DNA from 4 places in the Peribacillus sp. RS7 genome. Region 3 is predicted to be linked to each of the others. Evidence: riboswitches for the same ligand, from Rfam matches in the RefSeq annotation. Region 3 holds a riboswitch; each other region holds the start of a gene.
The links. A riboswitch is a leader RNA that binds a small molecule or an ion and turns the genes downstream of it on or off. The one in region 3 is predicted to bind cobalamin.
Positions count from the first base shown of each region.

Region 1: another riboswitch for cobalamin. It lies ahead of ACDZ29_RS09915 (ABC transporter substrate-binding protein); the one in region 3 lies ahead of metE (5-methyltetrahydropteroyltriglutamate--homocysteine S-methyltransferase).
Region 2: another riboswitch for cobalamin. It lies ahead of ACDZ29_RS21715 (ferredoxin); the one in region 3 lies ahead of metE (5-methyltetrahydropteroyltriglutamate--homocysteine S-methyltransferase).
Region 4: another riboswitch for cobalamin. It lies ahead of nikA (nickel ABC transporter substrate-binding protein); the one in region 3 lies ahead of metE (5-methyltetrahydropteroyltriglutamate--homocysteine S-methyltransferase).

Region 1 is NZ_CP168135.1:1,929,704-1,935,324, reverse strand. Features, by position in the region: gene ACDZ29_RS09935 (DNA topoisomerase III) at 1-204, shown strand, start outside; gene ACDZ29_RS09930 (hypothetical protein) at 422-589, opposite strand; tRNA gene ACDZ29_RS09925 (tRNA-Arg) at 1,090-1,163, opposite strand; gene ACDZ29_RS09920 (polysaccharide deacetylase family protein) at 1,368-2,249, shown strand; cobalamin riboswitch at 2,337-2,512, shown strand; gene ACDZ29_RS09915 (ABC transporter substrate-binding protein) at 2,691-3,656, shown strand; gene ACDZ29_RS09910 (FecCD family ABC transporter permease) at 3,661-4,674, shown strand; gene ACDZ29_RS09905 (heme ABC transporter ATP-binding protein) at 4,680-5,621, shown strand, end outside.
Region 2 is NZ_CP168135.1:4,343,998-4,349,618, forward strand. Features, by position in the region: gene cbiQ (cobalt ECF transporter T component CbiQ) at 1-52, opposite strand, end outside; gene ACDZ29_RS21700 (energy-coupling factor ABC transporter substrate-binding protein) at 102-413, opposite strand; gene ACDZ29_RS21705 (energy-coupling factor ABC transporter permease) at 415-1,158, opposite strand; gene ACDZ29_RS21710 (hypothetical protein) at 1,179-1,349, opposite strand; cobalamin riboswitch at 1,332-1,528, opposite strand; cobalamin riboswitch at 1,734-1,924, shown strand; gene ACDZ29_RS21715 (ferredoxin) at 2,073-2,441, shown strand; gene cobJ (precorrin-3B C(17)-methyltransferase) at 2,456-4,111, shown strand; gene ACDZ29_RS21725 (sirohydrochlorin chelatase) at 4,130-5,044, shown strand; gene cobK (precorrin-6A reductase) at 5,041-5,621, shown strand, end outside.
Region 3 is NZ_CP168135.1:2,900,602-2,906,222, forward strand. Features, by position in the region: gene metE (5-methyltetrahydropteroyltriglutamate--homocysteine S-methyltransferase) at 1-1,451, opposite strand, end outside; cobalamin riboswitch at 1,605-1,797, opposite strand; gene ACDZ29_RS14550 (potassium channel family protein) at 2,055-2,474, shown strand; gene bcp (thioredoxin-dependent thiol peroxidase) at 2,537-3,007, shown strand; gene ACDZ29_RS14560 (aminopeptidase) at 3,019-4,143, shown strand; gene ACDZ29_RS14565 (D-2-hydroxyacid dehydrogenase) at 4,277-5,221, shown strand; gene perR (peroxide-responsive transcriptional repressor PerR) at 5,379-5,621, shown strand, end outside.
Region 4 is NZ_CP168135.1:4,227,086-4,232,706, reverse strand. Features, by position in the region: gene nikA (nickel ABC transporter substrate-binding protein) at 1-1,586, opposite strand, end outside; cobalamin riboswitch at 1,740-1,929, opposite strand; gene ACDZ29_RS21205 (Spo0E family sporulation regulatory protein-aspartic acid phosphatase) at 2,507-2,695, shown strand; gene ACDZ29_RS21200 (2-hydroxyacid dehydrogenase) at 3,185-4,162, opposite strand; gene ACDZ29_RS21195 (MFS transporter) at 4,184-5,482, opposite strand.

The DNA.
Region 1 (5,621 bases), 970 kb from region 3:
CGCGGTCAAGGAGAAGCACAGACATTCACCTGTAAATGCGGTTTTCACGAAAAACTTTCTTCTTACAATAAACGAAGAGGGCAAAATAAAAATCAAAAAGTATCAAAAAATGAAGTCTCCAATTATATGAAAAAGCAAAATAAAGAAGAGCCGATCAATACTGCCTTAGCGGATGCTTTGGCCAAACTGAAATTCGATAAATAAAAGAAAAGGGTCCTTCACTTTAAGCTTAATAGTGAAAGGGCCTTTTTTTTGGGGGGTATTTGCATGGGGCGGGGTGGGCAAATTCATTGTGGGCAGGTCCATCTTTCCAGACAAAAGATTGCCGCTTGATGAAGTGGCGAAATCCATATAAAAGTAAAAGACAGCAGAAAAGGATGGAGCATTCGCTCCATCCTTTTCCATATATCACTGCTTCGGGTTAAATTTCATTCAGTACGGTGCCGTGTAATTCATATTCAAGTGTTTCGTCAGTTGTATGTGTGTATTTATCCGTATCTGCTAGTGTAAGCGTACTGAATGTCTGCTGATCACCCGGACTGAAAATTGCTTCATCATTCTCTGGATTCCATAGGTTGTAAATACTCATGATCAGTATCCTCCTCCTTTGGGCGAGAAGACTAGTAATTCCCATTTTGGTTATCGACTAACGCTTCAATTGACTCTAACGCTGATCACCGGGACTAAACACCGCTGCGTCATTCTCTTTGTTCCATTGGCTTCTGATTGTACTCATCGTGCACATCATCTCCTTTGGTGAGAATGTCTTACAGTAGTTATCTACCCGGATGGGACAGGTTAAAACATATATTTCAAAAAAATATTACTTTTTTGTGGATATATATATCGAAAAACATCATTAATTAAAACATTTCTTTAAACAGAGTCAAAAAGTTTTGAACGAATATTAAATGGTTAATTTCATAATGTATTGATCGCCGATACTTCCGGCTTTTCTCATACCGGTATAGAAATCCGACCTTTACATATTGGAAGCCCCTCAAAAGCCTAAATAGGTAAGGCCATACCAACAGAAAAAACCCTGTTACGACGCGGAGATACCGCATTGTAACAGGGTTTTAAAATTAGCGTCCCAGATAGGAATCGAACCTACGACCTACAGCTTAGGAGGCTGTCGCTCTATCCTGCTGAGCTACTGGGACATATAAAAAAAGTCGACGACTTATTTATTATATTTCTTATAGGCAAACTTTTCAAGCTAATAGCAATAATAATTATGAAAAAATCATCTAAACGCTTAGCGGGTCTCTTATTTCTGCTTTTTCCTTTTTTTTCATTAAATGGAATACTTTATTATTGGTTGGTTTTCTGGTACTATTATACTAGAAAAAAATAGGAGAATGATAGTGGGAAAATACAGAGTTTTACTGTTTGTGGCATTGCTGGGGATATTAATTTTACCTGCATGCTCACAAGGGATTTTAGAGGGTATAGGCACAAAGAGGGCTGCGCCGATTGCGGAAGATGACATTGAAGTGGTTGAGGCAGCGGAGAATGGCACCGGACAGGATTCAAAGGACGAACCGGAACAAATCGATACGAGAAACTGGATAAGGGCCGATTCCGCGGTTCAGTTTCCAATATTGATGTATCATAGCATTTCTGAAGGTAATGGCCTACGGGTTCCAAGAGAGGAATTCCAATCACAAATGACTTGGCTTCGGGAGAATGGTTACTATACATTATCCCCTAAAGAAGCATTCCTCGTTTTAACCGAAAATCGGATGCCAAGTGATAAGTGCGTCTGGCTTACTTTTGATGATGGCTATACAGATAACTACACGGAAGCTTTCCCCATATTAAAAGAATATGATATGAAAGCAACCATCTTCATGATTGGGAAGTCCATTGATAAAGGTCATCACCTGACTGAAAATCAAATGTTGGAGATGAGCAGGAATGGGGTTTCGATCGAAAGTCATACTATCAACCATTTGGAGCTGAACCGGATGACGGCAGAGCAGCAAGAAGCGGAAATGGTTCAGTCGAAGGAGCTATTCGACCGTATCCTCGACCAGGACACGACAGTAATTTCCTATCCGGTTGGCCGGTATAACGAAGAAAGTCTATGGGTGTCAGAAGAAGCTGGATACAAGATGGCAGTCACTACCGAACCTGGAGGAGCTTCAAGGGACCAAGGGATGCATTCCCTGCATAGGGTTCGGATTTCACCGGGATTATCAGTCGAGGGATTTGCGTCCCTGATTGAAAATGCTTCTAATCACTGAAGGTGGACGGGTCATTTCGAGGCAAGTCAGAAAAATCATATAATAATCGATTCTTACATGGTGTATAATGAAAGGCAGTGAAAATTATATACATATGAACGATTTGGTGTCTTAATGACTTAATAGGGAAGTTGGTGAAATGCCAGCGCGGTCCCGCCACTGTATATGGGAGCCAACGGATGTTTACCACTGTATGAGATATGGGAAGGTGCCGTTGACGATGACCATGAGCCAGGAGACCTGCCAAAATTCGTACACCTGTAACCTACGCGGATGGGAAGGTGTGTGGCAGACCCTAAAGAGTCCGTAATTATATTGTTGCCATACAAGCATCTTCCGTTTAACGGGAGGTGCTTTTGTTTTGGGGTGCATCTTCCGATAATGCGTTTTGTTTATTAGGTGTGAAGAAATTAAAAGAAAAAAAGATTGTGGGGAATGAAAATGAAGAAGATTTTTGGTCTGATACTGGTGATGTTGCTGACTGCAGGTATGATGGTTGGCTGTAGCGATGCTACTAATGAAGGAAAAGAAAAGCAGGAAACGAATCATGCCAAACAGGAAGTTTTCCCGATTACGATTAAAGATGCAACAGGCGAAAAGGTGACGATAGAACAAAAACCGAAGAAAATCGTTTCGTTGATACCAAGTAATACGGAAGTTGTCTTTGCACTTGGCTTGGGCAAAAAGGTTGTTGGTGTTTCCGACTATGATAATTATCCGGAAGAAACGAAAGAAATTGAAAAAGTTGGCGGAATGGAAATGAACACGGAGATGATTGTCTCCTTGAAGCCTGACCTTGTTCTTGCCCATGCATCCAGTGCCCATAATTCGAATGAGGGTTTACAGCAGCTTAAGGATGCTGGAATTGATGTCCTCGTAGTCAATGATGCACAAAGCTTTGACCAAGTCTATGATTCTATTGATATGATTGGACAGGCAACGGGGGAACATGATAAGGCAAAAGGAATCGTTACGGACATGAAAACGAAGCTCAAGGATATACAGGAAAAAGCCAAATCCGTAAAGGAAGCGGATAGGAAGACCGTTTTTGTGGAGGTTTCACCGTCACCTGAGATATATACACCTGGAAAAAATACCTTCATGAATGAAATGCTTCAAATTATTTCAGCGGAAAATGCAGCTGCTGAATTGGACGGATGGGCAAAAATTGATGAAGAGTCGATGATTGCTGCAAATCCGGATGTCATCATTACAACGTATGGTTATTATACAAAAGATGCAGTAAGTCAAGTGAAGGGCCGAAAAGGTTGGCAAGACGTAAATGCTGTGAAGGATGACCAAGTCTTTGATGTCCATTCCGACTTGGTGACCCGTTCCGGTCCACGCTTAATAGAGGGAGTAGAGGAACTTGCCAAATCAGTCTATCCGAACCTATTTGACAACTAAATGGATGATTGCTTATTTGATTGCGTTATTATTTTTGTTATTCGCAATGACGATAGGCATTTCCTTTGGTTCGGTGCCAGTACCGATTCCTGTACTATTACAAATTATCGGCAAGGAGATTTTTCATTTACCGATTTCAGCTGATCCGGATGTAATGCTTACGAATATTGTGATGAACATCCGCTTGCCGCGTGTGTTGCTAGCGGGTTTTGTTGGGGCATCGCTTGCGATTTCGGGAGCGGGGTTTCAGGGCCTGCTCCGGAATCCGCTCGCTGACCCTTACACATTAGGTATTTCATCAGGAGCATCAGTCGGTGCCGTATTGACAATATTCTTGAATATATCACTACCATTCATCGGTTTATATACTCTTCCGGCATTGAGCATCGTGTGCTCAGTGCTCACGATGTTCTGCGTACTGGCTTTTGCAAAAAAAATGGATCGATCGATGAAAGTGGAAACGATCATTTTAACGGGAATCATTTTCAGCTCGTTTTTAAGTGCCTTCATTTCATTGATGATTGCGCTGACTGGTGATGAATTAAGACAAATCATCGGCTGGCTGATGGGAAGCGTTTCAATGCGCGGCTGGAATTATATTGCAATCATTTTGCCGTTTTTTATTATTGGTTCATTGATCTTGATCATGAATACGAGCGAATTGAATGCGATGACTTTCGGGGAAGACCGGGCAAAACACTTAGGTGTTAATGTTAAGCGGCGGAAAATGTGGATTTTGATAGCCGGTTCGATGTTGACAGGGGCAGCCGTTGCCGTTTCAGGGGCGATTGGCTTTGTAGGATTGGTCATTCCTCATTTTGTCCGAAAGATTTGGGGACCTGACCATAAACATTTGCTTCCGTTGTCATTGCTGGTAGGAAGCGGATTCCTAATATTGGCGGACTTTGTAGCACGGTCGATCATTGCCCCATCGGAACTGCCAATCGGGGTGATCACTTCACTTATCGGGGCACCCGCATTCGCGCTGATTTTATTAAAGAGACGGAGAGAAGGGTAAGATGGATGCTTGAAGTTAAAGGGTTAACAGGTGGATATGACAACAAAGCTGTTTTGGACTCTGTTACTTTTGATGTACATAAAGGGGAATTATTCGGGATTCTTGGCCCAAATGGCAGCGGAAAAACGACGCTTTTAAGTATGCTTAGCGGGGTGCTCGATTATAAGGGCGGAAGCATACGGATAAGAGGAAGGGATTTGAAGGATTATTCGTCAAAACAACTTGCACAGGTCATTGCTGTGCTCCCTCAGCATTCCTCATTAGCTTTCTCATATACGGTAAAAGAGACGGTCTCACTTGGGCGATATGCCCATCAAACAGGTTGGTTCCATAGTTGGTCCGCAGAAGATGAAACGATTGTCCAACAGGTTATGGAACAAACGGGAGTAGCGGATTTTCACGATCTTCAATTTGAACGATTATCAGGCGGGGAGAGACAAAGGGTCTTATTGGCACAGGCACTTGCCCAAGAACCGGAAATCCTTTTTTTGGATGAGCCTACGAACCACTTGGATCTTTCCTATCAAAAGGATCTTCTTGATCTAATGAGGAAAATGGCAAAAGAGCAAGAGTTGACCGTTATTTCAATTTTTCATGACTTGAATTTGGCTGGGTTATATTGTGATCGGCTTATGTTGCTTGAAAAAGGGAAAATTTTGGTTGTGGATGTGCCGAATGAAGTGCTCCGACAGGAACGGATTCAGGGGGTATATCGTACGACGATCGAAAAACATCCACATCCCGCCCTTCCGAAACCGCAAATGTTCATCGTTCCGGAAAAGCATGGCTATGATACTATCCCATTGGAAATTGATGATTCTTATCTGACAGTCGGATCTGAAATGATTCAATTGAATTCCCCGATCCCGCTTAGAACGATGTCTTCTGGAGTGACTGGTTCGGGGACGGGATGGCATAAATATTTCGTGAATAGGCATGTCCATCAT
Region 2 (5,621 bases), 1.4 Mb from region 3:
CCAAATCCCTTACCGTTAACGAAAACAGCATAAGGGAGAGTGCAAAAATCATCTTTTCCAACGGATGTACATCCTTTAGCCCATTGAAATAGGCATATTTATCAATGAGTAACATGTTTCGATTTTTCGTTCATTTCTTGTTTGGTTTGTTTATTCCTTTGTCTCATTACGCCAATGAAGTATCCAATGAAACCAGCTCCGATTGCAGCTTGCAGCGCAAATAATAAGCTCTCGGTTTCTGCACCTGGCGGCTCCCAAATACTATTGAACCAAGGCTTGTATTCCGGCTGAATTTTAGTGATGGCTTCTTCAGCTTCGCCGTCGGCACCGCCAAATTCCGTTCCTTGTTGGGTTATTAACGGTATGGTGGCAAGAATGACGACCAGGAAAAGCAGCAATAAACTTTTTTTCATGTTAACGTGCCTCCTTAGATAAAACTCGCAGCAATTTCAATTCGCCTAGATTGTATTTTTTTAGGAAATTCATCACAACCACTGTCAATAATCCCTCGCTGATTGCCAAGGGAATTTGGGTCAGGGCAAATATTCCAGCAAATTTATTGAATGAGGCCTTGAATCCACCTACCTCGGATGGAAAAGCAAGTGCAAGTTGAACGGAAGTTACCACATAGGTTCCTAAATCGCCAAAAGCAGCTGCCAAGAAAACGGCCAGCGAAAAAGACCATCCCAATTTAGTTGCGCCCTTGAAGACAAAGTAAGCAATGAAAGGTCCGCATACAGCCATGGAAAATGCATTGGCCCCTAATGTCGTCAATCCTCCGTGAGCCAGTAGAACAGCTTGAAATAATAGAACGATGGAGCCTACGACACTCATGGCCAATGGCCCGAATAATATGGAACCTAAACCAACTCCGGTAGGGTGTGAAGAACTTCCCGTAACGGAAGGAATCTTCAAGGCAGATAATATGAATACGAATGCACCCGATAGACCGAGCATCATTTTTGTTTCTGGGTTTTCCCTTACTTTGGACCTAATGGACCGGTAACCCAAGATTAGAAATGGAAGGGTCACGGCCCACCAAAATATGGCCCATTCAATTGGTAAAAAGCCCTCCATGATATGCATGGCCATCGCACGTTTTGGGACAAGAAGCAGTAAAATGACAAAATAAAGAATTTTCCAATTGACTCTTTTCATTCTTTCTCCTTTCAACACCTTTAATTTTTCTGCCAAAACTTTAGAAGAAAAGCGGCGCCCAACATAAAAAGCACTTCTCTCAAAAGAAAGAAGTGCGTAATGAACAGGAATTTTGCAGCATAAACCAATATGGGCCATTCTGCCTGATCCGCACACCCATCCTCGTAGGCTGAAACAGTTTCACGCTTCATGGCAGGTCTCCTGGCTTAGGTTCATTGTCCCGTTACATCCTTCCCATCTCATTTGACAGTGGATTAATGTTAACGTAATAGGACTTCCCTTTACAGTGGCGGGACCGCTCCGGACTTTCACCGGCTTCCCTTTTAAGCTGAATTCCGAGAAATTCAACACCATAAAACTTATGTAATTATTTCGAAAATTCTCGTATAGTGTACCATAAAGAAATAATTCCAGCTACACTCTCTTTTTTTTTTTTTTTGACTAAGATTGCAGAGAGGAAAGGCTTATGGCTGGATTTACACTATTAAACTTTTCTAAACAGTCGGAATAAACTATTGAATTTTGCTAAAGTTGTTATATGATAGATAAGGTTAGCTATAATTGTATAATAAAACCAAATATTTCATTTTAAAAGTGCTCTTGTGTGAATATGCAAGGGATAATAGGGAAATCGGTGAAAATCCGATGCAGCCCCCGCTACTGTAAACGCTGATGAATTTGTCGATAACCACTGGCTTAAAGCCGGGAAGGGACAAAGTAAAATGAAGCGTAAGCCAGGAAACCTGCTTTTGAAATTGTATGATACTTTTCGGAGGGAAAGGTAGAAGGACTATGACGATTTTGGGAGATTCAGCATATTTGCGGAGGGCTCCTCATTCATATAGTTTTTTAAACCTTGACTCTTATGTTAAGGTTTTTTATTTTGCCTTTTCCCTGAACTCAGGAGGAAGAAGATGACTACTTGGAACTTGAAGGGTACAAATACGCATTTGTTGATTTGCAATGGAAGCAGTTGCATGAAAAAGGGCGGGGAAGAAGTAACTCAAGCGATTCGCGATGAAATTACTTCAAAGGGACTGGATTTGAAAATTCATACAACCAGGACACGCTGTAACGGAAGATGTAAGGATGCCTGCGTTGTGATTGCCTATCCCCAAGGGAAATGGTATAGAGTGGATACGCCTGATTTCGGTCGGGAGATTGTCAGCAATATCGAAGATGGTGAATATGTTCCACAGATGATCTACCAATTCAGTGATGGGGAAATGACGCCTAATCCGGATTTTCCTGCTCATACGGGTATTTCAAAGAACAAATCGTAAAAGGAGATGTCTTAATGAGTACAAACGGTAAATTATTCGTCGTGGGCTTTGGACCAGGGAATTTTGAACACATTACCAAACGTGCTGTCGAAGCCCTTCAAGAAAGTGACTACATCATTGGTTATAAAACTTATGTTGAACTCATTCAGGGACTGCTTACAGATCAAACGATCATTAGTACGGGGATGACTGAAGAGGTATCACGTGCTCAGGAAGCAGTAAAACAAGCGGAGTTGGGAAAAAAAGTGGCTGTCATTTCCAGTGGGGATGCCGGAGTGTACGGGATGGCAGGGTTGGTTTATGAAGTATTGATTGAAAAAGGTTGGAAAGAAGAAACTGGAGTGGGCATTGAAGTCATTCCTGGTATTTCTGCAATCAACTCTTGTGCGTCTTTACTTGGGGCACCAGTCATGCACGATTCGTGTACGATCAGCCTCAGTGATCATTTAACTCCTTGGGACCTAATCGCTAAAAGGGTGGAAGCAGCTGCAATGGCTGATTTTGTCATTGCGCTTTATAATCCGCGCAGCGGCAGGCGGACTAGGCAAATTGTTGAAACACAGAAAATTCTCCTTCGCTACCGTTCGCCAGATACACCAGTCGGGTTGGTGAAAAGTGCTTATCGCGATCGGCAGGATATTGTCATAACCAATTTGAAAGATATGTTGAATCACGATATTGGAATGTTGACCACCGTCATTATCGGTAATTCATCCACCTTCTTATACGATGACAAAATCATCACACCAAGAGGTTATCAGAGGAAATATACATTGAATTCGGAAAAGCAAACATTGAAGCCGCATCAGCGTCTGCAAAAAGAAGCAGAACCGTGGGCATTAGATCAAGAAGCCGATTCCATGCAAGAAACCTTAAACGAGCCTGCTGGAGGAGTTGGATTACTTACAAAAGCACCAGAAAAGAAGTCCGCTTCTTTTGAAATGGCAATGGAAGCCTTGTCAAGAGTGAAGGGTCAAACCGTTCAGCAATCCATTAAGCCGATTGTCCAGCAAAAAATGGAGTCGGTATTCGAACTTGCCGTAAGTCCAGGTGTGGCGAATAAACAATTCACTCCCAAACAAATGATGACACTTGCGGAAGTTGTCGGGGAAAAGGGAACGATGGAATACACGCCAAATCATAAGATCGTTTTAAAGATCCCGACAACGGACCCGGAAGTCATTACGGGGAAATTGCAATCAGCAAACTTTCTATTATCGCCGATTGGAGATGTACTGACATTAAAAGCCTGTGATTTCTGTGATGGTGAAAAAGCGGAATCCATACCATATGCGGATGAAATACACCGGGTGCTTGGCGGAATGAAAATGCCTAAGGAACTGAACATCGGATTTAATGGGTGTGGAATGGCTTGTTATAGTGCCGTGATGGATGACATCGGGATTGTTTTCCGAAAAGGGAAGTTCGACTTATTTCTTGGAGCTAAACCGGTTGGAAGAACGGCCCATCCAGGTCAGCCGGTAGCTGAAGGCATTGAACCGGAACGGCTTGTTGAATTGATTACGGACATTGTCGGGGAGTATAAGCAAAATGCCCATCCAAATGAGCGGCTTTTTAAATACTTCAAACGTTCAAAAAAGATACAGAATTTTTCTTATCAGGACATTGCTCCCAAAATAAACATAGAGCCTGCGCCTTGTGAAGACTAATCAAGAGGGGGAAAGTAAATGAAAGCAGTTTTGTTTGTAGGACACGGAAGCCGCCTGGCTTCGGGAAACGAAGAAGTCGTTCATTTTATTAAAAATATGATTCCGGCAATGGATGACAGTTTTTTGGTAGAAACGTGCTTCCTGGAATTTGCGACACCGAGTATATCAAAAGGCATTGATAATTGTGTAAAACGAGGGGCTACGGAAGTTATCGTCATACCGATCATTTTGTTGCATGCAGGACATTCGAAATTACATATCCCAGCTGAAATAGAGGATGGGAAAACCAAATATCCAGAAGTGAAATTCACATATGGTCAAACGATCGGGGTCCACCATGATGTATTGACGATCCTGACAGACCGACTTGAGGAAGCCGGCTTCGATACATCCTCGGAACAGGCTGAGACAGCAATATTGCTAATTGGCCGAGGAGGCAGTGATGCTGATGCAAATAGTGATATATATAAAATTTCCCGATTGTTATGGGAAAAATTAAACGTTAAATGGGTCGAAACAGCGTTCATGGGTGTAACGGACCCGCATGTTGATGAAGGCATTGAACGATGCATCCGGTTGGGGGCAAAAAAAATAGTGATGCTGCCATATTTCCTCTTCACGGGGGTGTTAATGGAAAGAATGGAGGATATGCTGAAAGGCTATCAAGAGCAATATCTTGATCGGGAATTTATTTTGGCGAAGTATTTTGGGTATCATCCAACCTTACAGAACATTCTGCAAGAACGAGTAATTGAAGCTAGTGAAGGCAGATCAAGTGGGGCACGTGATTTGGAAAACTATCGAAAATATGTCGAGGAACATGGACATGCCCACCATCATCACCATCACGACCACGACCATGACCATCATGACCACGACCATCATGACCACGACCATCAGCACGATGGGCAAGAGGTGGGTACGTCAAAATGATTTTGTTCTTGGCGGGTACAAGTGATGCGCGGGAATTAGCGATTGAGATGCAGCAGGTGGGATTCAAGGTTTTGGCAACTGTTGTAACCGAGTCGGCGGCGAAGAGTTTGCAAGATGCAGGGATATCCACCCGGATTGGCCGATTAACTGCAGAGGATATGACCTCTTTAATCTCTGAAAAAGGTTTTCAGGCTGTAGTTGATGCAAGTCACCCATTTGCGGAAGAAGCATCCAAAAACGCTCTTAACGGAGCAAAGGCAGCAAATGTTCCTTATATTCGTTATGAGCGTGAAAGCCAACGGTTTCAGAATGACAAATTGATAGTTGTCCGTGATTATGAGGAAGCTTCCAAGCTGGCTGCTGCAAAACGGGGAGTCATCATGCTCACGACCGGAAGTAAAACCCTAGCGGTGTTCGCAAAAGAATTGGTAGGACTCGAGAATACCAGAGTCATAGCAAGAATGCTGCCACGCATGGATAATATGGAAAAATGTGCGCAGCTAGGCATTGAACAAAAAAATATCGTTGCGATTCAAGGTCCATTTTCCAAAGAATTAAATAAAGCCCTATATAAACA
Region 3 (5,621 bases):
AAGCCAATTTCTTCTTGAATATCGATCCACCTGCCGATTTCTTCGTTAATGAATGTTTCATATTGCGCAGCGCTCCATTCTCCTTTTTTGAATTTCCCGCGTGCTTGCTTAACTTCAAATGTCTGTGGGAAACTACCGATCGTTGTTGAAGGTAGAAAAGGCAATTTGAAAAATTCCTGTTGTTTTTGGTAACGTTCTTTAAATGGCAGCTGACGTCCAACATGCTCTGATTTAGCCTTTTCGACACTGGATTGTACACTCTTATGATTCCGTGCATTTGAACTAGCTAACGTCTGAACCGTTAATTTATTAGCATCGACCTTATCGGCGATTGCTTCAAAGCCCTGATTATTCCCTTTGACCAAGAGTGTTATTTCTTCAAGTTTCTCATCGGCGAAAGCAAGGGTTTCTTTCACTTCTTTTGAAACGGCGGTTTCATTACGAACGGTCACTGGAACATGAAGCAGGGAACAAGAGGGTTGAAGCCAGATTCGGTCTTCGGCTACTTTTTTCTTTAGAGTGTCGATCAATTGAATCTTTTTCGATAAATCAGAAAGCCAAATGTTTTTTCCATCAATCACACCTGCACCAAGCACTTTGTCCTTCGGGAAGCCGGATGCTTCAAGATTACTTAGATTCCTTCCTTTATCATGTACAAAATCAAGACCGATTCCCTGAACTGGTAATTCGATGACTTCTTGGTAGTGTTCCACGGCATCAAAGTATGTTTGCAGCATGATGTTCAGGTTTGGTGCTGCTTCATTCAGTTTTTCATAGAGGTAAGTAACAGTTTGCATATCATCTTTGGAAATGGATGAAACAAGAGAAGGCTCGTCCATTTGAATCCACTTCACGCCTTCTTGCTCCAACTCCTGCAGGATTTGCGTATATAGAGGAAGCAGGCGCAGGATTATGCCAGGGATATCTTGTTTTTTGAAGCCTTTGGAAAGGGAGATGAAAGTATAAGGTCCGATTAACACGGGCTTCGTTTCAATCCCTAGCTTTTCCTTGGCTTCCCGATATGCTACAAGTGGTTTATTTTCTGTTAAAGTCAGCTGTGGCAGTTTTAATTCAGGGACGATATAGTGATAGTTCGTATTGAACCATTTCGTCATTTCGGAAGCGACCTCATCATTGTTCCCGCGAGCCATTGAATAATAAACGGAAAGGGGAACGCTTCCGCCTTCATAGGCAGAGTAACGTTCAGGAACAAGACCGAACATGACGGACATATCGAGCATTTGATCATAGAAAGTGAAGTCGTTGACAGGAATGATATCAATGCCTTGATCTTTTTGTTTTTGTAAGTTGCCTAAACGGATGGCTTTTAGTTGTGCCGTAAATTTTGGTTCATCGATTTTCCCAGACCAATATGCTTCCAATGTACGTTTCCATTCACGATCTTCCCCGATTCGCGGGTACCCCAAATTACTGCTTTTCAAAATTCTCATCCTCCTACTTTCCTTTGATTTGTTTAAAAACAATAAAAAAAGCACCCCTAACCGTCAATAAGAGAAAGTTAGAAATGCTTAAAATAAAGAGACATGCAGAATGCCCCTTATAATTATAAGGTCCCTAACACCTCCCTATCTCCCGTAGGTTAAAACAGTGTTGTCGAAATAGGCAGGTCTCCTGACTTAGGGAATATCATTAGCAGCGAGCCTTCCCGATCCGTAGATCAGTGGCATATTGGATGGCGCTAACATTCCCATTACAGTGGCGGGACCGTGCCGGAATCAAACCGGGCTTCCCTTTTAATCCTAATGAAAATTAGGAACCTATTTCCACATATGAAATTTCACTAAACCTGCTGATAAACTGATTGCAGGCACCAAATATTTATAAAATAAAAACTATTATAAAAATTTAGATAATCTTAACATATCCGACCAAAAGGGTCAACATGAAAAAAATCGGGAAACGTTCCCGACATTTTGACAAATGCCTTTAGGGTGTGTGAGTGATAAGGCTGAAGTCTGTTCCTAAAAAAGAATATATTGTTAGGACAGGGAGTATGTATAAAGGAAGTGGCGTTTTGAAATGGGGCGTAGGGGATGACTTTCTACATCTTGATTGCAGGAATCATTTTTTGCATGGTGATGAGCATTCGGACGTTATTTCTTGTTGAGTCGGGAGGAAAGAAGTTTTCTCTGGAGGATATGCTGTGGCTTGGCAATTTATATGCGACGATATTAGTTGGATTTGCACTGATTTATTTATTATACGAGCTTCAGAATCATTCGGTGATTCTTGATATGGGCAATCGATTGGATGGCACATTCTATGAACAGTTGAAGACTTCTTTTTATTTTAGCGCGATGACTATGTTTTCTGTAGGGTATGGAGATATAGCCCCAATTGGAATGGGCAGGATGATAGCTACCATTCAGGCTTTCATCGGGTACACACTCCCGGCAGCGTTCGTGATTCGGACGGTGATCGATCTGGAGCATAAAGATAGGAAGGATAAATGAAAGTTGTGTTTCTTTCGATTATTGGGTACTCTTACCATAATGAAGGAAATGGAGGATTCAATATGACTGTTAAAATTGGAGAAAAAGCACCTGATTTTCAACTCCCTGCAAACAATGGTGAAATGGTTTCCCTATCGGATTTTAAAGGGAAATACATCGTTTTATATTTTTATCCAAAAGACATGACGCCAGGATGCACGACGGAGGCCTGTGATTTCCGGGACCACAATGAACAATTCGAGGAATTGAACGCTGTCATTATTGGTATAAGCCCAGATCCGGCGGCACGTCATGAAAAATTCATCGAAAAACATGGATTGCCTTTTCTGCTGCTAGCTGACGAAAACCATGAAGCGGCTGAATCATTTGATGTGTGGCAATTGAAAAAGAATTTCGGCAAGGAATATATGGGCATTGAACGTTCAACTTTCCTGATTGATAAGGCAGGTAAAATAGTCAAGGAATGGCGTAAAGTAAAAGTCAAAGGCCACGTCGAAGAAGCGCTTGAAACTCTTCGAGACCTAGAAAAATAAGGGACAGGCAGATGAAGGATGAACGAATAACGAAGCTTGCGGCCAGGCTGATTCATCATTCGATACAATTACAGCCAAAAGAGAGAATCCTCATCCGGGGCCATATCAACACGAAACCATTGTTGAAAGAGCTGATTGATGAAATATACAGGGTGGGTGCTTATCCATATATAGAACTCGAAGACGATGAGATTAGCCGACATCTGTTACAAGGGAATGTGAAGGAACAACTTGATACCTCGTCGCAATGGGCTATGAAGAAGTATACGGATATCGATGCGGTCATCATCATCACCAGTGAAGAAAACGACGTGGAAATGACTGATGTTCCCATCGAGAGGCACCGTATTCAAGGGGAAGCTATGAATTCTCCCACTCTTTTCTATGTAAACAACCGACGGTGGGTCTTACTTAAATATCCCACCAACGCATCAGCGCAAAAAGCCGGCATGAACTTCGACAGGTACCAAGACTTCCTTTTCAAAGTATGCACTATGGATTACGGGAAAATGGAGGCGGCATTTAAACCGTTAAAGCAATTGATGGAACGGACTGACCAAGTCAGGATCGTTTCACCGGGGACAGATCTGACTTTTTCCATCAAAGGTATGCCGGCCATCATATGTGCCGGCAAAAAGAATTTACCTGATGGAGAAGTGTTTACGGCACCCATAAAAGAAAGCGTCAATGGAAGGATATCCTTCAACGCACCCACAACCTATGAAGGAATCACCTTTAGTGACATGGAATTAAACATTGAAAAGGGGAAAATCATTAAAGCCATTTCCAATCAACCTGCCAAAATGAACCGGATTCTGGATATCGATGAAGGGTCCCGTTTTATCGGGGAGTTCGCAATTGGAATCAATCCATACATATTGGAACCTATGGACGATACATTATTCGATGAGAAAATAAGCGGGAGTCTGCACTTGGCTCTGGGACTTGCCTATGGAGAAGCGGATAATGGAAACCGTTCATCTATACACTGGGATATGGTCTTGATCCAGCGTCCTGAATATGGCGGTGGTGACATCTACTTTGACGATGTGCTGATCAGAAGGGATGGAATTTTCATATTGCCTGAATTACATGCATTAAACCCAAATTCATTAAAACAAAGCCTTTTTTATTAAGGCTAAGGCTTTTGTCCAACTCAAAAAGGGGACACCTGAATATGCTTTATTAAGGGAATACCTCCTCAGAGAAAGTTGCACGGGACACACAGAGCCCGTGTTTTTTTATGTTAATTAAAAGGGAGAGATAAACATGTTAATACTTTCAACAATCATTCCGAATGAAAGCATCCAAACGAAGATGATGGACGCATTTCCTGATTTGAACTTCATTTATCAAGAAGGATGGACGGATGAGCCACTTAATGAAGCGGAAATCTTGATTACATACGGTGAGGATTTAAATGAAGAAATCATTGGGAAAGCGGCGAACTTAAAATGGATAATGGTCATGAGTGCAGGATTGGAATTAATGCCTTTTAAAGCCATTGAGGAACGCGGCATTTTGGTGACGAACGCAAGAGGCATTCATAAAATCCCAATGGCCGAGTATACGATAGGGATGCTTTTACAATATGAAAAGAAACTTAAACTGCTTATGAAGAATGAAAGGGAAGAACTGTGGCATAGAAAGATTGAAGTAGGGGAAATGAATGGCAAAACGATGCTCGTTCTTGGTGCCGGTGCAATTGGAGGAGAAGTGGCCCGTTTGGGGAAAGCCTTTAGGATGACGACAATGGGGGTGAACCGCAGCGGGAAGCCAGTGGATTCCATCGATCGCCTTTATACACTGGATAATATATTGGAAGCCGTACCGGAAGCTGATTACATCGTATCCGTCCTGCCAAGTACTGATGAAACCAAGGGCCTTCTGCAAAAAGAACACTTTAAAGCAATGAAAGAAACCGCCGTATTCGTGAATATTGGCCGCGGTGATCTTATTAACGATGAAGTGTTGATCGAAGCATTGGAAGCAGGGGAATTGGCTCATGCCATCTTGGATGTATTTGATCCGGAACCTTTAGGAAAAGGGCATCCATTTTGGAAGATGGAAAACGTTACGGTCACACCGCATCTTTCAAGTAAAAGCGGAGAATACTTACCAAGAACCTTTGCGATATTCGAAAAAAACATGCGTGAATACCTGAAAGCTGGAAAAGACTTCATCAACGTAATCGACTTATCGAGGGGATACTAAAATACAATACGAAAATGGGAAAGATTCAAAGCGGTGATGAATAAAATAAAAAAGAATGGTAAAACCATCGAATTATTGACAAATTCAACGAATAAAAGGTACACTAATTATAAATATTACAATTTAAGAATTCATACTTAATGAGAAAACGAGGTGGATGACGGTGTCTGAAGTTCAGTTAAAAGAAGCGTTGGATTCCCTAAAAGATACCGGTGTAAGAATAACTCCTCAACGCCATGCGATACTTGAGTATTTGATAAGCTCCATGTCCCACCCTACCGCGGATGATATATATAAAGCGCTGGAAGGCAAGTTTCCAAATATGAGCGTGGCGACAGTTTATAATAACCTGCGTGTTTTCCGGGAGGTAGGCTTGGTAAAAGAACTTACTTATGGTGAT
Region 4 (5,621 bases), 1.3 Mb from region 3:
AAAAAATCTACTCCACTAATGTTTTTTTGATACACCGCTATATTAGACTGATAAGATATCGGTAAATAAATGGCTTGTTCGTGCAATGTCGTTAATATATCTGAATACAGTATTTTTCTATCTTCCTCGTCAGTAGTTAATAATACTTTCTTAATTTTCTGGTCTATTTCTTTTTTTACTGGCAACCCTAATTGAGCGTTATAATCTGGACTACCATTTTCCGAATTAGTCGTCATAGACGCTAAATAGGAATGTGGATCAAACGGTACAGACCATGTTGCTGTAAATAATAAATCAAACTTACCTTGAAATGCCGTTGTCCAAAAAGTATTAGTTTCCTGACTGGTCAACTTAACATCTATTCCCAGTTTTCTAAAATCACCTTGTGTAAATTCTGCGATTGACTTTTGGATGTTATCTGTACTATTAAACAGTAATTCCAATTGCAATTCTTTTCCGTCTTTTTCTCTAAATGGTTTCCCCTTCACTTGTTTCCATCCAGCTTCATCCAATAACATTTTTGCTTTTTCTGCATCATACTCATATGGCTCTATATTAATTTTCGTATAAGGCAAAATAGGTGGAAACAAAGTATCAGCCTTTTTTTCCATACCATAAAAGATCTTATCGATAACAGCTTGTTTATTAAAAGCATGTTGGAGAGCTAACCGAACTTTAAGATCTTTAGTCGCTTCTCTGTTTGAGTTAAGAAGCAGCGTTCTTGTAGCTGTAGGTTCTGACAATTTGGTTTCATATTGCCCTGAATTCTTCAAAAATTGGAATGAATCTTGGCTGATGACCCCGTTTCCAAATATAAAGTCGAGTTCCTTTTTCTCAAAAGCTAACACTCTTGACTCTCCATCAGTAATGACTTTAACAACCACCTTATCTACTTTAGGCTTAGTGCCCCAATAATGTTCGTTCCTTTTGAAAACAGCAAACTCATTTTTCTTATACTCGCTCAATACCCACGGTCCAGTGCCAATCTGAGACTTGAGTCCGTCCTTAAATGTGTTTTGGCTGTCAGGAAAAGCAGCTTCTCCTACAAATCTCAAAGGTCTGATGTAAGTTAGTTCTTGAAGAGTTGGATAATACGCGTTGTTCAAAATAAGTTTAATAGTATATTCATCTATTATTTTTGTATCTTTGATTTGGTTAATTAATCCCACCCATTCATGTTGTTTGCGATTATCTAAAATGGTATCAAAGTTTTTCTTGACGATTGCAGCATTAAATAGCGAACCATCGGAAAATTTAACATCTTTTCTTAGATGGAATACATATTCTTTTCCATCTTTCGATATATCCCAGCTCTCCGCAAGCCAAGGCTGAATTTCTCCACCTTTACCGTAATAAACAAGGGATTCATATACCATAGCCTGGGAAAAAAACTCATTCGGAAAATATGTGTGTGGATTTAAGTCACCTATATCCCCAGGCCATGAAAAAGTAACAACTTTTTGCTTTTCATTATCTGATGTACTTTCTTGATCTATTGTTGTGTTGCTGCAACCTGTAACTAAGATTGTGAAAATTACTAGTAGTCCAACAAAAGAATGGAATAAATTAGACCGTTTTATAAACATGCTTTCTCACCTTCAATTATGGAATTTTAACTATTTGAAAAATCACGAAATACAAAAAAGCATTTCCAACCAGATTTAACGGTCAGAAATGCTTATATATTAAGAACAAATTCGTCTTCTAGCACTCTAACACCTCCCTATCTCCCGTAGGTTAACAGCATTTCTAGAACAGGCAGGTCTTCTGACTTAGGTTCATCATCTCCATGCGTCTTCCCGGATATTATCCAGTGACTTTCTTGCATAGGACTCACCCTTACAGCGGCGGGACCGTGCCGGATTTTGCACCGGCTTCCCTTTTAAATATTCGCTATTAAACGAATATACCCATTCCAATAAAATATGAAATTTTTCCTCATCTTCATAGTAAAATATAGAGCTTGTCCATCTTAAAATTATTAAGTCAAAACCTCTTGATGCTTCTTAACACTTTAATAGTTTCATCTCTAATTAATTTTTGATAAACTCAGCAACTCAGCAACTACTCATTTCCATCCTAGCAATAAACGAAAAACAGTTAGTAAAAAGGAGAATAAATATCTATTCTTAAGAATTTAACAAATATTAAAAACTCTCCTATATTATACGGTTTTACGATTACAGCTCTCTAAAAATGGATATTAACTATATGAAAATAAAATCAAAAAGTTTACCTAATACAAATTATATTCCTTATCACAAATTTATGCCATATCAAATTAAGATCCTGATGTTTTTTAACGGTTCGTTTTGTACGGAGGCAATAATCTTATACAAACAGTTATTTGTAACGACATATATGAATGATAGTATGTAGATTTTTCATTTTCAGATTTGTATTGCTCCCTCCCGAATAAGTTATTTTTTATAAGTGAACACTTACTTTGTATTTGAAAGCAACCTAATTTATGTAATAATAGATTCATAACAATAAAAGAAAGTACTTGAGGGATTTTGCATTGGTAAGTATTGAAGCATTACATGAAAAAATTGAGATATTGAGGAAAGATTTAATAACTACCGCATTGACATATGGATTAACTTCTCCAAAAACATTACATAATAGCCAGGAACTGGATAAACTATTGAATTTACTTGAGCATGAAAAAGAACCAAATGTACAATATTTCTAAAACAGGAATGAAATTTGATTTAATCTTTCTAACTTCATTCAATCATGATAGCTGTAGGAACTATCTCTCTGAATTATATTGGAATTATTTTTAATGATCACTGTGTATTTCATGCAGTATATTTCCCTTACTTAACCACCTCGTGTTCAATTCTTGGACTCGTGGACTAATTTTTCTGGATTATTTAATGAAAATGATCATCACTTCTTACATAAGGCTTCAGTATAGTTTTCTACGTTTTATTTTGTTTATTGGAATTGTGCCGTGAACAAATTACTTAGGGTCATTTTGATCACATTCTTTCTCCCCATTAAAAAGCATCCAAAATGAATGGATGCCTTTTTATCAAATTTTGCTTTAATGTCCTTCATTTAATAACAAACAATCTATCTCATCTAAGTTTATGAATGGTGTGAGTTTTCAAATATCAACGCTTCATTTAAATTGTCATGGACAACCTAATATTTCTGCTGAGTTAATGAATTTTTACTATTTTAGTGACTGAAGTCCTTTCAATTCAGGGACAACATTGCTTATCTCCCTTCCAGTAACCGCTGCAACGAGTTTCTTCGCCGCAAGCATGGCCATATCAAATCGTGTTTGATGAGTAGCTGAACCTATATGCGGCAGGGTAACCACGTTCGGCATGGCTAAAAGCGGATTGTCAGGCGATACGGGTTCCTGTTCAAATACATCCAAACCAGCTGCAAGGATTTCCTTAGTTCGCAGTGCTTCTATGAGGGCCTTTTCGTCCACCGTCTGACCGCGGGATGTATTGATAAAGATCGCAGATTTTTTCATCAGTGCGAATTGCTCCCGTCCCATAAGATGCCTCGTCTCCGGAGTATAAGGGACCATTAAAAGAACGAAATCGGATTCCCGTAAAAGGTGCTCTAAAGAGGAATAGGTTGTACTGAGCGTTTCCTCCACTTCGAATTTTCTTCGCCGATTATAATATAAAACTTCCATGTTAAAACCGAATTTTCCTCGTCTTGCAATAGATTCCCCAATCCTCCCCATACCGATGATGCCCAATGTTTTTCCATGAACATCAACGCCAAAGAGGGGTTCAGCGCCTTTATTTCCCCACTTGCCATCCTTTACAAGCTTGTCCAGTTCCGGTATACGACGGGCTGCTGAGAGCATTAAGGCTAAAGCTAGGTCGGCCACGGTTTCATCGAGAACATCAGGTGTATTTGTACCGATTATGCTTCTCTTTTTCATTGCCTCAAGATCAAAGTTGTTGTAGCCTACCGAGATATTGCTGACAGCCTTTAGACATGGTGCATGGTCCAGAAGTTCATCATCTATTTTTTCTCCGGTGATGAGCAGTCCCTCCGCATCGGAAATTTGCTTAAACAGCTGGCTTCTGGTAATGGGTTCAGCGCCGTTCCATTTTTCATACTGGCAATCCTTCGCCTCTACCTCGGCCGGTACTGGTCTTGCAATATACACTTTTGGCATCAATTTATGTCCTCCTCGGTTACACTATTCTTGAATAGGATGTTTTACAATAAACCAATAACAGATTGCGGCGCATCCGGCGATTAAACCGCCAGATATAAAGGCAAGAGAGTAAGAACCAGTAGCATCCACTATCATGCCTGCCACAACAGGGGAAAAGGCTCCACCAAAATAACCGCCAAAATTCTGAATTGCACCTACAGAAGCAACCATAGAAGGAGGGGCAATGTCACCGGCAAGTGCCCACGCGCTGCCTGTAATGGCAGAAATAAAACAAAGAGCAAGGGTCAGTAATGTTAAGGTAATAGCGAGCCCTTTGACAAATGGAACTGCACATACAACAATTGCGGCCGAGATGGCACATATACTAATTAAGGCACGCTTTGCTTTAATAGGTGTAGTAATTTCCTTGTCAACCAATTTTTTAGTAAGATATCCTCCGAAAATATTGCCAAAGATTCCGCCAAGCCAAGGAATACCAGCATATATACCCATTTCTTTAAGTGAGACATGATGGACATCAAACAAATAAAGGGGAAGGAAGACAAGGAAAATATTCCAGATCCAAATGGTACAGAAGAAGCCCAGAATCATCCCCCACACGCTTCGATATTTAAATAACGAACCCCATTTTATTTTTGATGATTGAATGCCTTGCTCTACTCCACCACCTTCCGACTTAATGTATTCAAATTCCTCCTTGGAAAGTTTTTGGCTTTTTTCAGGATTTTTATAAAAAATAACAAAACCGATTGCGAAGATGATGCCGATCACACCCGTTATATAAAACAACGCTCTCCACCCAAAAGTCACCATAATGAAAACGAGAAGTGGCGGTGCAATGGCTGGTCCCCATTTGGACGAAGAATCCCAAATTCCAGTTACCAAGCCTCGTTCCTTTTTAGGGAACCAATACGATGTGATCTTAGCCATCGTAGGAAAACACGGTGCTTCTCCCACTCCAAGTAAAATCCGTGCAGCAATAAATGAACTCATTTTATGAACGGCTCCCGTTAAAATGGTCGCGCCACTCCACCAAATAAGCGCGATTGTATACACCTTTTTGGTCCCGAACCGATCGATCAGCCATCCGGAAGGAAGCTGCATTAATGCATAACTCCAAGAAAAAAAGGTTCCCAACAACCCGATTTCGGTCACGCTTAGTCCGAGTTCCTTCATCATTTCGGGAGCTGCAATGGAGAGGTTGGCCCGATCAAGATAGTTGATTATTCCCCCAATCAATAACCAGATGACAACGGTCCAGCGAAATTTCCGGCCAATATTTAATGGCTTTTCTTGCTTTGTTTCCACTCTTGCTTCCATACCTTATCCCCCCTTGTTATATAAAACGCCATAATTGGCAGCGCTTCCAAAATAAGAAAAAGCCAGAGTTCACGCTTGGATTATATGTATATACAAGGAGGTTTTTGTTTTATAATATAAAACTCAGTTTTTGTTTTAT